DNA from 3 places in the Brevibacterium sp. VCM10 genome. Region 3 is predicted to be linked to each of the others. Evidence: predicted binding sites of a transcription regulator. Region 3 holds the regulator's gene; each other region holds the start of a gene.
The links. Region 3 encodes HspR, which represses chaperone genes until heat shock. Its sites were predicted from a motif close to AAGTTGAGTCNNNNNGACTCAACTT; they were not measured.
Positions count from the first base shown of each region.

Region 1: a site for HspR is predicted at 2,516-2,540, ahead of clpB (ATP-dependent chaperone ClpB). Genes of this name have one in related genera too.
Region 2: a site for HspR is predicted at 1,310-1,334, ahead of AD89_RS0111005 (ATP-dependent Clp protease ATP-binding subunit). Genes of this name have one in related genera too.

Region 1 covers NZ_JAJB01000035.1:93,135-98,071, reverse strand. The annotation lists gene clpB (ATP-dependent chaperone ClpB) at 1-2,454, opposite strand, end outside; gene AD89_RS0111515 (Na+/H+ antiporter) at 2,660-4,237, opposite strand; gene AD89_RS0111510 (enoyl-CoA hydratase) at 4,346-4,937, shown strand, end outside.
Region 2 covers NZ_JAJB01000034.1:35,528-40,464, reverse strand. The annotation lists gene AD89_RS0111005 (ATP-dependent Clp protease ATP-binding subunit) at 1-1,291, opposite strand, end outside; gene AD89_RS0111000 (DUF3152 domain-containing protein) at 1,408-2,199, opposite strand; gene AD89_RS0110995 (VOC family protein) at 2,305-2,973, opposite strand; gene AD89_RS0110990 (VOC family protein) at 2,961-3,662, opposite strand; gene AD89_RS0110980 (TIGR04028 family ABC transporter substrate-binding protein) at 3,855-4,937, shown strand, end outside.
Region 3 covers NZ_JAJB01000080.1:10,080-15,016, reverse strand. The annotation lists gene AD89_RS19480 (lipoprotein 17-related variable surface protein) at 1-972, shown strand, start outside; gene AD89_RS0116980 (DUF1206 domain-containing protein) at 1,090-1,965, opposite strand; gene AD89_RS0116975 (heat shock protein transcriptional repressor HspR) at 2,115-2,555, opposite strand; gene AD89_RS0116970 (DnaJ C-terminal domain-containing protein) at 2,570-3,586, opposite strand; gene AD89_RS0116965 (nucleotide exchange factor GrpE) at 3,765-4,433, opposite strand; gene dnaK (molecular chaperone DnaK) at 4,433-4,937, opposite strand, start outside.

The DNA of each region.
Region 1 (4,937 bases), on a different contig from region 3:
ACCGAACGCCGGATCGTAGCCTTCGAGGGCCAACCAGTCCTCGGCGCCCTGAGTGACCTCGAGCGAGACCCGACGGTCGGAGAGCCTGCGCGACATGTGCGCGATCTGCAGATCGACGATCGACGCGAGCTCGCTCTGGCTGAGTGCGTCGAAGAGCACGATGTCGTCGAGACGGTTGAGGAACTCGGGCTTGAACGTCGAATGCACGACATCAAGCACCTTGGACCTCTGCTCCTCGGTCGACAGGTTCGTGTTGACGAGGAACTGCGAACCGAGGTTCGAAGTCAGGATCAGGATGGTGTTCCTGAAATCGACCGTTCGGCCCTGACCATCGGTGAGGCGGCCGTCATCGAGGACCTGCAGCAGGATGTCGAAGACGGACGGGTGCGCCTTCTCCACCTCGTCGAGCAGGACGACGGAGTACGGACGACGGCGGACCGCTTCGGTGAGCTGGCCGCCCTCGTCGTATCCGACGTAGCCCGGAGGGGCACCGACGAGGCGGGACACGGTGTGCTTCTCACCGTATTCGCTCATATCGATCCTGATCAGGGCCTTCTCATCGTCGAAGAGGAAGTCCGCCAGCGACTTCGCGAGCTCCGTCTTACCCACACCGGTGGGCCCGAGGAACAGGAACGAACCGGTCGGACGGTCGGGGTCGGCGACACCCGCACGCGAACGGCGGATGGCGTCGGAGACCGCGGCGACAGCGTTCTTCTGACCGATGAGGCGCTCACCGAGGATGTTCTCGGCTTCGAGCAGCTTCTCGACCTCACCTTGGACGAGGCGTCCTGCGGGAATGCCCGTCCAGGAGGAGACCACCTCGGCGATATCGCTGCTCGAGACCTTGTCCGAGACCATCGGATCCGAGGTCTGACCGGCGTCGGCCTGAGCCTCTGCTGCTTCGGCTTCGGCGATCTCCTTCTGCACGGCGGGGATCTCCCCGTAGAGCAGGCGGGATGCGGTCTCGAGGTCCGTGTCGCGCTGAGCCTTCTCGGCGGCCGAACGCAGTTCGTCGAGCTTCGTCTTCAGCTCACCGACCCGGTTGAGGCCGGCACGCTGGGACTCCCACGTCGCTTCGAGCGAACGCAACTCCTCCTCTTTGTCAGCGAGGTCGGCGCGCAGGGCGGTCAGGCGCTCGGCCGATGCGGAATCGGTCTCCTTCGACAGGGCCATTTCCTCCATCTTCAGGCGGTCCACGGCGCGGCGGAGCTCATCGATCTCGACCGGAGCCGAGTCGATCTCCATCCGCAGGCGGGAGGCCGCCTCGTCGACGAGGTCGATGGCCTTGTCCGGCAGCTGCCTGCCGGTGATGTACCGGTCCGACATCGTCGCCGCGGCCACCAGCGCGCCGTCATTGATCGAGACCTTGTGGTGCGCCTCGTAGCGTTCCTTGAGCCCGCGGAGGATCGCGATCGTGTCCTCGACGCTGGGCTCTCCGACGAACACCTGCTGGAACCTGCGCTCAAGGGCAGGGTCCTTTTCGATGTTCTCGCGGTACTCGTCCAGGGTCGTGGCGCCGATCATCCGCAGCTCGCCGCGGGCGAGCATCGGCTTGAGCATATTGCCCGCGTCCATCGAGGAGTCCCCGCCGGCGCCGGCTCCGACGATCGTGTGGAGCTCGTCGATGAAGGTGATGATCTGCCCGTCGGAGTTCTTGATCTCCTCGAGCACGGCCTTGAGCCGCTCCTCGAACTCGCCGCGGTACTTCGCACCGGCGACCATGGCGGACAGGTCGAGGCTGATGAGCGTCTTGTCCCGCAGCGATTCGGGCACGTCTCCGGCCACGATCCGCTGGGCCAGGCCCTCGACGACGGCGGTCTTGCCGACGCCGGGATCACCGATGAGGACGGGGTTGTTCTTCGTCCTGCGCGAGAGCACCTGGACGACGCGGCGCACTTCCTTGTCGCGGCCGATCACCGGGTCGAGCTTGCCTTCGCGGGCGGTGGCGGTGAGGTCGACGCCGAACTTCTCCAGCGACTGCAAGGTCTCCTCGGGGTTCTCCGAAGTGACCTTCTTGCCTCCGCGCAGTTCGGGCAGGGCCGCAAGCAGTGCGTCCCGGTTCGCCCCATTCGCGCGCAGCGTTTCGCCGGCGCCGTCATCTCCGGCCGCCGCTGCGAGCAGCAGGTGCTCGGTCGAAACGAACTGATCGCCCAGGGAGGTCATCTCCTCCTGCGCGAGGTTCATCATCTCGAGTCCGGCGCGGGACAGGCCCGGCTGGCTGACCGAAGATCCGCTGACCGTGGGGAACCTGCCGATCGCTGCTTCAATCGCGGTGAGCACCGACTGTGGGTCGGCGCCGACCTTCGTCAGCAGGGCCGAGGCCAGGGAGTCGGGCTGCTTGAGCAGCGCGGCCACGAGGTGGGCCGGTTCGATCTGGTTGTTGTGCCGGGCGACGACGTCGTTGACCGCAGTCTGCAGCGCCTCCCGGGATTTGGTTGTCATCTGTGCGTCCATCTGCGCATCTCCTTCTTGAATTCTGTGCTGATTTCAGCTCTCGAAAAGAACAACATCGACAAAGTTGAGTCTATTCCGCTCAACTTTGAAAATCGAGAGGAAATTCGCCGAGGCGGCCCGCCCGGATGCGTGGCGCCACCGGTCAGGGGCCGGCCCAGAAACGGGCCGGGACCGGCCCGGAAAACCAACCGGGACCGGCCCGGTCCTACCGGGTGATGACGGACTGCAGGTCGAAGCGGTGGAGCACCTTGTCCGCGACCTCCGGATCGGTGCCGCGCTCACGACGAGCTTTGAGCACCTCGGCGCGGGCGGACTGCATGGCCTTCTTCTGCACGGCCAACATCTGCTCCCGGTGTTCCTTGAACGCCATCGCCTGCTCCGAACTCGCCTGGTCATCGGTGGTTCCGCTGAGCTGATCGTGCAGGACCTTGAACCTCGCACGCAGTGGTTCGATGATGTCGTCGGGCAGGCTGTCATCGTTCTTGATCTCGCGCATCGCTGCCTTGTAGGCGCGCAGTGCAATGTCCCTGGTCGCCTGATGTTCCTTCTCCGCTTCGTCGTCGATGCCGAGGACAGCGACGACTGTCGGAAAGCTCAGGCCCGCCAGCACCAGAGTGACCAGCAGAACCACCGCCGCCGCGACGACGACATAGGACCGGCCGGGGAACGCGGCGCCGGAGGCCGTCGTGGCCGGGATCGACAGGGCGAGGGCGACTGTGGCCAGGCCGCGCATCCCGCCCCAGGTCATCAGTGTGGCATCGCGGACGCTCAAGGGTGCGGCGTCGGGATCCTCCTCGCGTCTCTTGCGTTCGATGAGTGTGCCCAGCAGCAGCCACACGAAGCGGACGGCGACGACCACGACGGCGATGAAGCCGCCGACGAGCAGCGCTCGCCCGAGGTCGGCATGCTCGGATTCGACGATGAGGCGCAGGTCGAGGCCGATGAGTCCGAAGGCGATTCCCGTGATGAGCATCTCGAGGACCTGCCACGTCGAATTCTGCGTCACCCGCTCCGCCGAGTTGCCCGCGACATCGCGGCGCCGCACCTCGAGGGCTGCGACGACGACGGCGATGACCCCGCTGGCGTGGAAGTGCTCGGCGACGAGGTAGACGCCGAAGGGCAGGACGAGCATCAGGGAGGACCGAGCGATCGTGTGATCGATCTTCTCCATCACCCACCAGGCGGCGAAGGACAGCACCAAGCCGACGAGGATCGCCACGACGGCGGAGACGACGAACGACACGGCCAGATCTGCGTAGTCCACCTCGGTGCCGGCCAATACCGCGGCCATCGCGGTCTGGAAGATGACCAGGGAGGCGGCATCGTTGAACAGGCCCTCGCTCTGCAGGGTCGACATGATGCGGCGGGGGATCGACACGGTGCTGGCCACGGCTTCGACAGCGACCGGGTCGGGTGGGGCGAGCATGGCGCCGAGCGCGATGGCCGCGGCGATCGTGATTCCGGGGATGAGGAAGACCGCGGACCCGGCGACGGCGGCCACGGTCACCCCGACCAAGGCCACGGACATGCCGAGGATCGTGCGCCACCGGATCGCGAACAGCGCCCACGACGTCTTCTGTGCGGCGGCGAAAAGCAGGGGCGGCAGGAAGAGAGGGAGGACGAGCTCCGGATCGATGGCCACCTCGGCGAAAGTGGGGATGAACGCGCCGGCGATGCCGATGAGGACCATGAGCGCCGGCCACGGAAGCTTGAGCTTCTGCCCCAGACCGACCACCACCGAGGTGGCGGCACCGAATCCGATGATCATCAGCAGTGTGGTCATGCCAGTCCCTCCGAATCGCTCCCACCGCAGCAGATGTGTCCGGAGGCGGGCGGAAATCGTCGGCGCAGATTCCGCGCCGGGCCCGGCGACCTTTGGCAGAATGAGGCTATGTCGGAATCAATTGTATTCGCGCTGCTCGACGACGGGGTCGCGTCCGTGACGATCAATCGGCCATCCACGCGCAACGCGCTGTCGCTTCACGTGATGGAATCCCTCATCGACACCCTCACCGAGGTGGCCGACCGCACCGATGTGCGCGCAGTCATCTTGTCGACCGCCGGCCATGTGTTCAGCTCCGGTCATGACCTCACCGAGATCCGCGGGGCGGATCTGGAGACCCAGCAGGTCACGTTCGATGCCTGTGCACGGCTGATGCAGCTGATCCGATCAATCCCGCAGCCGGTGATCGCGCAGGTCCAGGGCGTGGCCACGGCGGCCGGCTGCCAGCTGGCGGCGACCTGCGATCTGGCCGTCGCCGCCGAATCCGCCAGGTTCGCGACGCCGGGCGTGAAGATCGGGCTGTTCTGTTCGACGCCGATGGTGGCGCTCTCCCGTGCGGTGCCGGCGAAGCAGGCGATGCGGATGCTGCTGACCGGTGACTTCGTGACCGCCGAGGATGCGCTGACGTTCGGTCTCGTCTCGGATGTCGTCGCCGATGCCGATCTGGAGTCGGCCACCGTGGAATTGGCTCGCAAGGTCG
Region 2 (4,937 bases), on a different contig from region 3:
CGATGAGGTCGATGGCCTTGTCCGGCAGGAACCGGTCGGTGATGTAGCGGTTCGACAGCTCCACGGCTGCGCGGACCGCCTCGGCGGTGTAGGTGACCTCGTGGAACTCCGCGTAGCGGTCTTTGAGTCCGTCGATGATCGTCACCGCGTCCTCGACACTCGGCTCGCCCACGGTCACCGGCTGGAAGCGGCGCTCCAGGGCGGAGTCCTTCTCGATGGTGCGGTATTCCTTGAGCGTGGTTGCGCCGATCATGTGCAGGTCGCCGCGGGCCAGGCGCGGTTTGAGGATGTTGCCGGCGTCCATCGAGTTCGCCTCGCCGTTGCCTCCGGCACCGACGAGGGTGTGGAGTTCGTCGACGAAGACGATCATGTCTCCGTCATCGGCGATCTCGTTCAGCGCTCCGGTCAGGCGCTCCTCGAAGTCACCGCGGTAGCGGGTGCCGGCGAGCATTCCGGGCATGTCGAGAGCGATGATGCGCTTGCCCTGCAGCTGCTTGGGAACTTCGCCCGAATGGATGGCCTGGGCGAGGCCTTCGGCGACCGCGGTCTTTCCGACGCCTGCCTCGCCGAGGAGGACCGGGTTGTTCTTCGTCCGGCGGGCGAGGATCTCGATCGTCTGTTCGATCTCCTCTGCTCGGCCGATGACGGGATCGAGCCTGCCCTCGGAGGCGAGTTCGGTGAGGTCGGTGCCGAACTTCTCCAGCACGGACTCCTGACCGTCCTCACCCTCGGCCTCCTGGCCCGGGTGCATGCCTGCGGCTTCGGCCGCCTCGGCGCCGGCCTGCAGTGCGGCCTGGGTGACTCCCGCCTGGGCGAGGATCCGGCCGGCGGGCATCTCCTGATTGAGCACGAAGGCGAAGAACATGTGCTCCGGATCGATGTAGGTCGATCCGAAGGCTCGCGCTACCTGGTAGGCATCGAGCAGGGCACGCTGGGCGGAGCCGGTCAGTGTGGGAGTGGAATCCGCCTCGGTGTCGGTTGCAGCCGGAAGCCGCTCTTCGATCGCATGGGCGATGGCCTCGGGGTCGGCGCCTGCCTGGCGCACGGCGGAGATTCCGGGTTCGGAGTCGACCATGGTGCGCAGAATGTGGAGTGCGTCGACCTCGGACTGGCCGTGTCGTCCTGCAAACTCCGCGGCCGCCTCGATGACCTCATGGCTGCGCTTGCTCAGCAGTCGGTTGATGTCGACGGAACGTCCTCGGCGGGCTCCGGTCTGTCCCTGGAGGAAACGAGCGAGGAACTCGTCGAACGAGTCTCCGCCCGAGCCTGCGGGTCCGAAGAATGTGGCCAAAGCTGACCTCCTCTTTCAAAGTTGAGCGTATACGACTCAATCAACAGAGGCGGGCGCGCGGTTATTCCCGAGTCGGCTGAGGTCGGTGTCACATGCGGTGACGGGCGGACGTGCGGTCAGCCCTTCGAGGGCCAACCGTTGGGCTCGCAGCCCTGCAGACCCTTCGTCTGCTGCTGCATGAGCGGTGCCGTCCTGCCCGGCCCGGGGCAGGACTCGTGGCCGTGGCCGAGGGCGTGACCGACCTCGTGATTGACGAGGTACTGCCGGTACTGGACGATGTCGTCGAACTCGTCCGTGGCAGAGACCCAGCGCTTGGCGTTGAGGATGACGTTGGGCCCGTTGCGGCACGAGAGTTTGCCCAAGGTCCGCAGCGGCAGACACATCTCGTCGACGGTGTCGGGGCTGGCGATGGAGATCATGACGTCCTGACCGTCATCAACGAGTTCGATGGAGACGTCGTCGATGCCCTGCCAGCCGCGTTCGTCCTGCAACGTCCTGATGATGAAGTCACCGGCCCCGTCGACGTCGATGGGCAGATTGTCCTCGACGCGCAGAGCGACCTTGAAGGTCCTTCCCTTGTCACGATTGGGTCCGGTCTCGTCTTTCGGCCGGTCCCATCGGCCGCTGCCGTGGGTGTCGATATCGTCTTCGCTCACCCCGGCGGCTCCCGCATCGTCAAGGCTCGCGGTCTCGGAAGGCGAAGGGGATGCCGTCGGCTCACCCGACTGCGTGGTCTCCCCCGTCGGGTCGGCGGAGGCGGCAGGAGTCTCGGCGGCCTTCGGAGTCGGTCGGGTCTCGTCGTCGGCGGCGGGCGCGCAGGCACTCAGTCCGATGAGCAGCGAGACCGCGGCAAGGGAGGTCAGGGTGCGGAGGCGTGGGCGGGAGACGGGGCGGGTTCGACTGAGCACGCCTGTGAGTCTATCCGGTGCCGATTCATCGAGAAACGGGCTGCGTGTCGAGAAACGGGTGTGCGCGCCCGTTTCTCGACACGCAGCCCGTTTCTCGGCGAGTGATCAGAACTCGAAGATGCCGCCGGGCCCGCGCAGCCTCGCATGCAGGCGACAACCCGACCCCTCGACCACAGTGGTGTCCCCGGCCCCGAGCACGTCGAGCACCTCCCGTGCAGCCTCAGGTTCTGGACTGTCCACACGGAAATCGAGCAGCTCGAGGGTGGGCAGGGCCGCCTCGGCGGGGTGGACGGATTCGCCCCAGTCGATGAGGAACGGCTGCGCACCCTCGCGCGGCAGCGGAGAACGCGTGGTCAGCCGCCACTCGAGACGGTCGCCTTCGGCAGTATCGCGGGCCATGTCCTGGACCTCGCCGAAGTCGATGCCCGCGGTGTTCGCGGCCGCGACCTTCGCGAGGAACGCCGGCGGGTGGATGGCCCAGGTCTGCAGGGTCGGCTCGGTGGCCAGATGTGCGTCGAGCGGAAGGGTGCCGTCAGCGGGCGGTTCCTGCTGCGGGTCGGGGCCGAGGATTTCGAGGTAGGTGCGCGCCGCCTCCGGCCAGCCCGCCGGGGCGAGCCCGAGGAGATGATTCGCGGTCCCCCGTCCCGGGTGCGAACCGCCGGGGACCGCGCGCAGACCGGTGGCCTCTTCGACGGCGGCGACCCCGGCCTCGAGGTCGGGCACCGTGATGATGAGGTGGTCGAGCTGCGCGGGGATGGTGTTCAGAGTGTCCATGATCCACCCGGACCTTTCAGATGAGCGTGTAGGCCCTCAGTCTCCCCCGCTTCGTCGCCCGGGGCAATGATGTCGAGTCCGATGCCGAAGAAGCCGAGGACCTCGCCGACCGCATCCGGTTCCCCACTCGAAGCCCAGAGCCGCTCAAGCCGGACCGAGGGTATCTCCTGGCTCGCCGGATGCTCGGAGTCCTTCCAATCGATGAGGAACGGCTGGATCCCCGACCACGGCAGCGGAGTGTGCCTGGTCAGCCGCCAATCGAGGACGGTGCCGTCCGGCTTGCGTCGGGTCATGTCATGAACCTCGCCGAGGTGGACGCGCGGTTCCCGTGACCGCGCAGCAGCCGTGACGAGTCCGTCGAAATCATCTGGTCGGATCGCCCACCTCTGCACCGTCGGTGAGGTGATCCCGGCCAGCCGAGTGGCTGCCGATGCTGGGTCCTGCTCGGGGTCGGGGCCGAGGATCTCGAGGTATGTGAGCGGGTTCGCACCACGTGGACGCGCGAGTCCGAGGGACTCGGTGAGGTCATCGCCGAGCTCGAGCCCGAGCAGCACATTGGCTGTCCCCAACCCCGGATGGGCCCCACCGTCGATCGCTTTCACCCCCAGAAGATCCGCTGATTGCTCAACATATTCCTCAAGGTCGGGAACGGCGATCACCAGATGATCGAAACTCGATGTGTTCAACATGTCTCAATATTAAGCCCCGGATTGACGCGGATTGCGCGGATGCGCTTAACTCAAGGCATGCACATCCACTTCGGGCCCCGCGCCGGACACTGCCGCTACCTGCCGTCAATGGCAATCGCAATGTCCGTATATTGTTGAACTATCCGACTCAATTCCCTCTGTTCCACCCCTTTGACCCGAAGGACCTCTGCCATGACGGACCACCGTCTCTCCACCTCAGCGCGTCTGACTCAGCGACGCCTCGACCGCCGCTCGGTACTGAGCCTCGGTCTCGGTTTCGGCACTCTGCTCACCCTCAGCGCCTGCACTCCCCACGACTCCGGTTCCTTGGCCGAGGGCGAACCCGTCCGCGGCGGGGTGCTCACCTACTTCGAACCCCAGACCTGGACTCTGCTCTACCCGCCGTCGGTCGGCTTCTACCCCAACGGCGGGATCATGAACAACATCTCCGCCCGTCTGCTGTGGCAGGATCCGAAGACTCTCGAACTCCACCCGTGGCTGGCCACCGAACTGCCGGAGACGAACGCCGATGCCACGACCTACACGTTCACCATCCGTGAGGGTGTGACCTATTCGGACGGTTCGCCGCTGACACCGGAGAATGTGGCGAAGAACTTCGATCTCTTCGGTCGCGGCGACGAATCCCGCACGCTGCCGGTGTCCGAGCAGATCTCGAACTACGAGCGCAGCGAAGTCCTCGACGAGAATCGGGTGCGGTTCCACTTCTCGGCCCCCTCCCCCGGTTTCGCACAGGCGACGTCGACGATGAACGCGGGACTGCTCGCCGATTCGACCCTCGACCTCGATGCCGAGGGCTTCGGCCCGGGCGGAGCCACGCAGATCCACACCTGCGGCCCTTTCCACATCACTGCCGAGACGATCGGCACGAAGCTCTCCGTCCGTGCCCGCGAGGACTACGACTGGGCGCCCCCGCATCTGAAGCATCAGGGCCGGGCCCACCTCGACGGCATTGACTATCTGACGAACAACGAATACTCCGTGCGCATCGGGGCCGTGCTCTCCGGACAGGCCGACGGCGTCCGCGACGTCCAGGCCCCGGATGAGTCCCGTGTCACCGAGCAGGGTCTGCGCCTCTATGCGAAGGCGACGAACGGCATCAACAACAGCATCAATTTCCGGTTCCGCCACGACCTGCTGTCCGATATCGACGTTCGGCGAGCGCTCATCGCCGCCATCGATCGCCAGGAGATCGTCGACAAGCTCTTCACCCCGAACTACCCCTTGGCCACCGGCCTGCTGGCCAAGGGAGCCATG
Region 3 (4,937 bases):
ACTCAGCCCGCCGAGGACATCGAGAACGGTACGGTTGACTTCTCCGTCACGATCACTCGCGACGGCGAAGAACGCACTTATGACGGGTTGAGCTTCTCCGTCGTCGACGACACAGACGAGCCCGAGGCCCCCGAGGTCGATCCCAAGGTCTCGCTCAACGCCGATGAGTTCACACAGAGCGAGTTCGCGGACAACGGCATCAAGGTCACAGGCGAGGGCTTCACCCCGAACGGCACGGTCACCGTCGTCGGCGGCAACGAAACGTCGCCGTTTGCGACCCAGGAAGTCGAAGCCGACGACGAAGGAAAGGTCTCCGCAACCCTGAAGTTCGAGGGCGACGGCGAACTCCCAGCCGGCGACTACTCGGTCTGGGGTGTCGACCAGGAGTCCGAGACCAACTCCCCGGCTCAGGACTTCACCATCACCGAAGACGAGACCGAAGCCCCCTCCACTCCTGCTGAAGAAGCCAAGCTGACCGTCTCCCCCGAGTCGATCACTCCTGCTGACTTCGTCAAGGAAGACAAGGGCGTCACCCTTGCCGTCGAGAACTGCGAGCCCGGTGAAGACGTCCGCTTCCTCGTCAACCCGAAGGGCGAGTCGAGCGTCACCGCTTTCGACAAGACCGTCCAGGCTGACGACGAAGGCAAGGCCAACGTCAACGTCTACGGCACCAGCGCCTCCAACGCCTCGGCCTACATCGGCGATTACGACGTCACCGTCACCTGCGGCGATGACGAACTGACCGGTGACTTCTCGGTCGAGGACGACCCGAACGCCGGTGGCGGCGACGGCGATGAAGACGGCAACGACGATGGCGACAACGGAGATGCCGGCAACGGCGGGGACCTGCCTCGCACCGGTACCGAGCTGACCGGTCTCGTCGGCGGCGCCGGCCTCCTCCTCATCGGTGGAGTCGCAGTTGCCATGACCATGCGCCGCAAGAAGGTCGCCCAGGATCCCGCTGAGATCTGATAGCGAGCGACCTGAGCTCGCCCGGGCTCGATTGAGCTGGGCGTGAGACGACGAAGGGCGCGAACCCGATCGGGTTCGCGCCCTTCGTCGTCTCAGCGATGCCGGTCAGAAGACAGCTCATTCCATGCGGTCGTACCTCGAGCGCAGGGCGAGGAAGACTCCGTAGAGGACCAGGCCGAGACCCACAGCCAACAGCAGATACGGCCCGAACGGCTGATCGCGCATGCCCTTGAGCGCACCGTCGATTCCGGTGAACTCCTCCGGATCACCGGTCGCCGCGGACACCACGATGAGGATGCCCACCGACAGCAGCGTCGCGCCCTTGCCCAGATACCCGACGATGCCTGTGAAGCCGACGAGGAAGCGAGTGAACGCGCTGCGCGGCCGACGCAGCTCGTCTTTCCACTTCCGCCGCAGACCGTTGACACAGAATACGATGCCGATGATCGCAATCACGGCGCCGACGGCCATGAGGATATAAAGTCCACCCGGCGCCTTCGCCACCGTCGTCGAGGCCTGTGAACTCGACTTACCCGAATCCGCTCCTCCGCCGAAGACGAATTGGGAGAAGGTGGCCGCCACGACTACATAGGCGATGGCAGAACCGACCGTCGTGAAGAAGTCGGTCCACTGTTTCCTCCCCTGCTTCTCCTGCGGATCCCGAGTACCAGCGCCACGCAGCGATGCTGAGCCGAAGAACGCGTTGACCAGGCACCACAATGCCATCAACGCACAGCCGAGGAAGCAGACGATGATGAGCACCATGCCGAAGGGCTGCGCAGCGATCTGACCGACAGCTCCTGTCTGGTCGGCTTCGCCGCCGCCCTGCCCCAGCCCGATCGTCACAGCGGTCGCGCCGAGGATGGCGTGGACCAATCCATTGGCGATGAATCCCGCTCGGGCCATCCGCTCGAACCAGCGGCTGTCTGCGGCTTCCTGAGCCGCCGAATCAGCGCTGTCGGCGACCTGTCGAACCTTCTCTTTCTCGTCCACAGAGTCAGTGTCGCACAACACGTGTACTTTTCTGCGCCGCAATGAACTGGATTCGTCGAACAACGCGAAAAGGCGGAGTGCGCACCGAAAGTTCGGTTCGCACTCCGCCTCAGATCCGATCACTCTGACTCTGACCGGCGACTGCCGACTCAGCCGCGCCGGTACCGGTTGTACAGCACCAGCGCCCCAGGTTCGGGACGCCCCTGCGGGCGACGTCCCCTCGAGATCGAGACGACGTCTCCGCCCACAGTGCCGGCCGCAAAGACACGTGCATCGCGTTCCTGCGCCGACCGGCGTGCCCGAACCTCGTCCTCGAGCTCCTCATTGCGGTTCTTGAGCGCGTCGACCTGATTCTGCAGGTCGATGATCTTCTTGATCCCGACGAGGTTGACTCCCTCGTCCTGCGACAGCTGCTGGATCAGTCGCAACTTGGCGATGTCTTTCCCGGAATAACGCCGACCCCGGCCCGCAGTGCGTTCCGGAGAGACGAGACCCAGTCGGTCATACTGCCGCAGCGTCTGCGGGTGCATGCCCGCCAGATCCGCGGCCACCGAGATGACATACACCGCCGCACTCGATGAAATGTGCATTGTGATTCACCACCTCAGCTGGCCTTGGCTTTGTCCAGCAAGCCGGCGCGTGGGTCCTCACCTTCGGTGGCGGCCTTGAAGGACTCGACCGCTTGTTTGGCTTCCTTGGACAGATTCTTCGGCACCACGATCTGGACTGTCGCCAGCAGATCGCCGGAGCCCTTCTTCGTCTTCACACCTTTGCCCCGCACGCGCAGGGTCCGTCCCGAGGGTGTCCCCGGTGCGACCTTGACCTTGACGGGCATTCCGCCCAGGGTCGGCACCTTGACCTCAGCGCCGAGGGCCGCCTCGTCGAAGCTGATCGGCAGATCCATCCGCAGGTTGTCACCATCGCGGGTGAAAACCGGGTGCGGGCTCACGTGCACGGTGAGGATGACGTCACCGGGCTCGCCGCCGTTGGGGCTGGTCTTGCCCTTGCCGGCCAGGCGGATCTTCTGTCCGTCCTTGACCCCGATCGGGGTGCGCACGGTCAGCGGCTTACCGCCGGGCATGTTCAGCTTCACCGAGGCGCCGTCGATGGCTTCGGTGAACGACAGCGTCGTGCTCGACTTGATGTCGCCGCCCTTGACCGGAGGCTGGTAGCCGCCGTATCCGCCGCCACCGCCGAAACCTCCACCGAACCCGCCGAGCAGATCCGCCAGGTCCGGGGGAACGTCTCCCCCACCGCCGTAGGTCGTGCGGGTCCGGGTCCGTCCGCCGCCTCCGAAGAGGTCGGAGAACACGTCGTCGAATCCGCCGCCGGCGGCCCCGCCGGGCCCACCGGAACCGGCGCTGAACCGCGCGCCGCCGCCCATGGCGCGGACCTGATCGTACTGAGCCCGGGATTCCTTGTCGGAGAGCACCTGGTGGGCCTGGCCGATCTCCTTGAATTTCTCCTCGGCGTTCTCATCCCCGGGATTGGCGTCCGGGTGGTACTTGCGCGCGAGCTTGCGATAAGCCTTCTTGATCTCGGTATCGGAAGCATCCTTGGAGACGCCGAGGGTTTTGTAGAAGTCCTTGTCGAACCAATCATTCTGAGGTCCGGTATTCACCTGGCACCTCCTTTCCTTCCAATCAATCCTGTCATCACGGTATTCACTTGTCCTCTCACAATCCGCAGCCCCGGGGCACTGCCCCGAAGATCCGGACCGCCGCCGAGGCGGTTGCCTGCCCCCGTACGTCGGTGAACCGGCGTACGGGGCGGACGGCCGCCTCGGCGATCGTCGTCGTTCAGTCCTCCGGCTGCTGGACACCGACACGGGCGGCGCGGATGATGCGCTCCCCGATTCGGTAGCCCGGCTGCATGACCAGGAAGAGCGTCGGATTCTCGACCTCATCCGACGGCTGCTGCATGAGCGCTTCGTGGATGTTCGGGTCGAACTCGTCGCCGACCTCTCCGTACTGTTCGACGCCGATCTTGTTCAGCGATTCGACGAGCTTGTTCACGTGGGTCTCGAAAGGCCCGCTGACATCGCCGTTCTCGCGAGCGAGCTTGACCTCGTCGAGCACGGGGATCAGGGCCTCGACGGCCTTGATCGTGCCGCCGAGGGCCGCACGCTCACGTTCGCGGTCGGCCCGCATCCGGTAGGCCGCATATTCGGCGTTGATGCGCTTGAGGTCGGCCAGGTAGCCCGCCGCGTCCGAACCCGGTTCGGGCTCGGCCTCCGGCTCGATGTCCTCAAGCCCCGAGGCGTCGGCGGGGATGTCCACACCGAGGTCGCTGGCATCGGCTGCCTGTTCGGCATTCGGATCCGCGGTCGGCTCCTCGCCGGCCCCGGCCGAGGCCGACTGGGCGTCGGCCTCGGGACGGACCTCACCGGTGTTCGGATCGACCCGGCGCTTGTCGCTGAAGGTGAAGCCTGGCTCCTCGGACGACTTGTCGTTGCCCTCGGCAGTCATTACTTCTTCTCCTCATCCTCTTCGTCGACGACTTCGGCGTCGACGACATCGTCGTCTGCGCCTGCATCGGCGGTACCCTCACCGGCAGCTTCGGCGCCTTCGGCACCGCCCTGCTGGCTGTAGATGGCTTCGCCGATCTTCTGCTGGTTCTCCACAAGCTTGTCGTAGGCGGACTTCACGGCGTCGTCGTCTTCACCCTTGAGGGCTTCCTTGACGGCGTCGACATCGCCCTGCATCTCGGTCTTGAGCTCCTCGGGCAGCTTGTCCGCGTTGTCGGTCAGCAGCTTCTCGGTCTGGTAGGCGAGGTTCTCCGCGTTGTTGCGGACGTCGGCGGCCTCACGGCGCTTCTTGTCCTCTTCTGCGTGCTCCTCGGCCTCGCGGACCATGCGGTCGATGTCTTCCTTCGGCAGTGCGGAACCGCCGGTGATCGTCATCGACTGTTCGGTGCCGGTGCCCTTGTCGGTGGCCGACACGTGGACGATGCCGTTGGCGTCGATGTCGAAG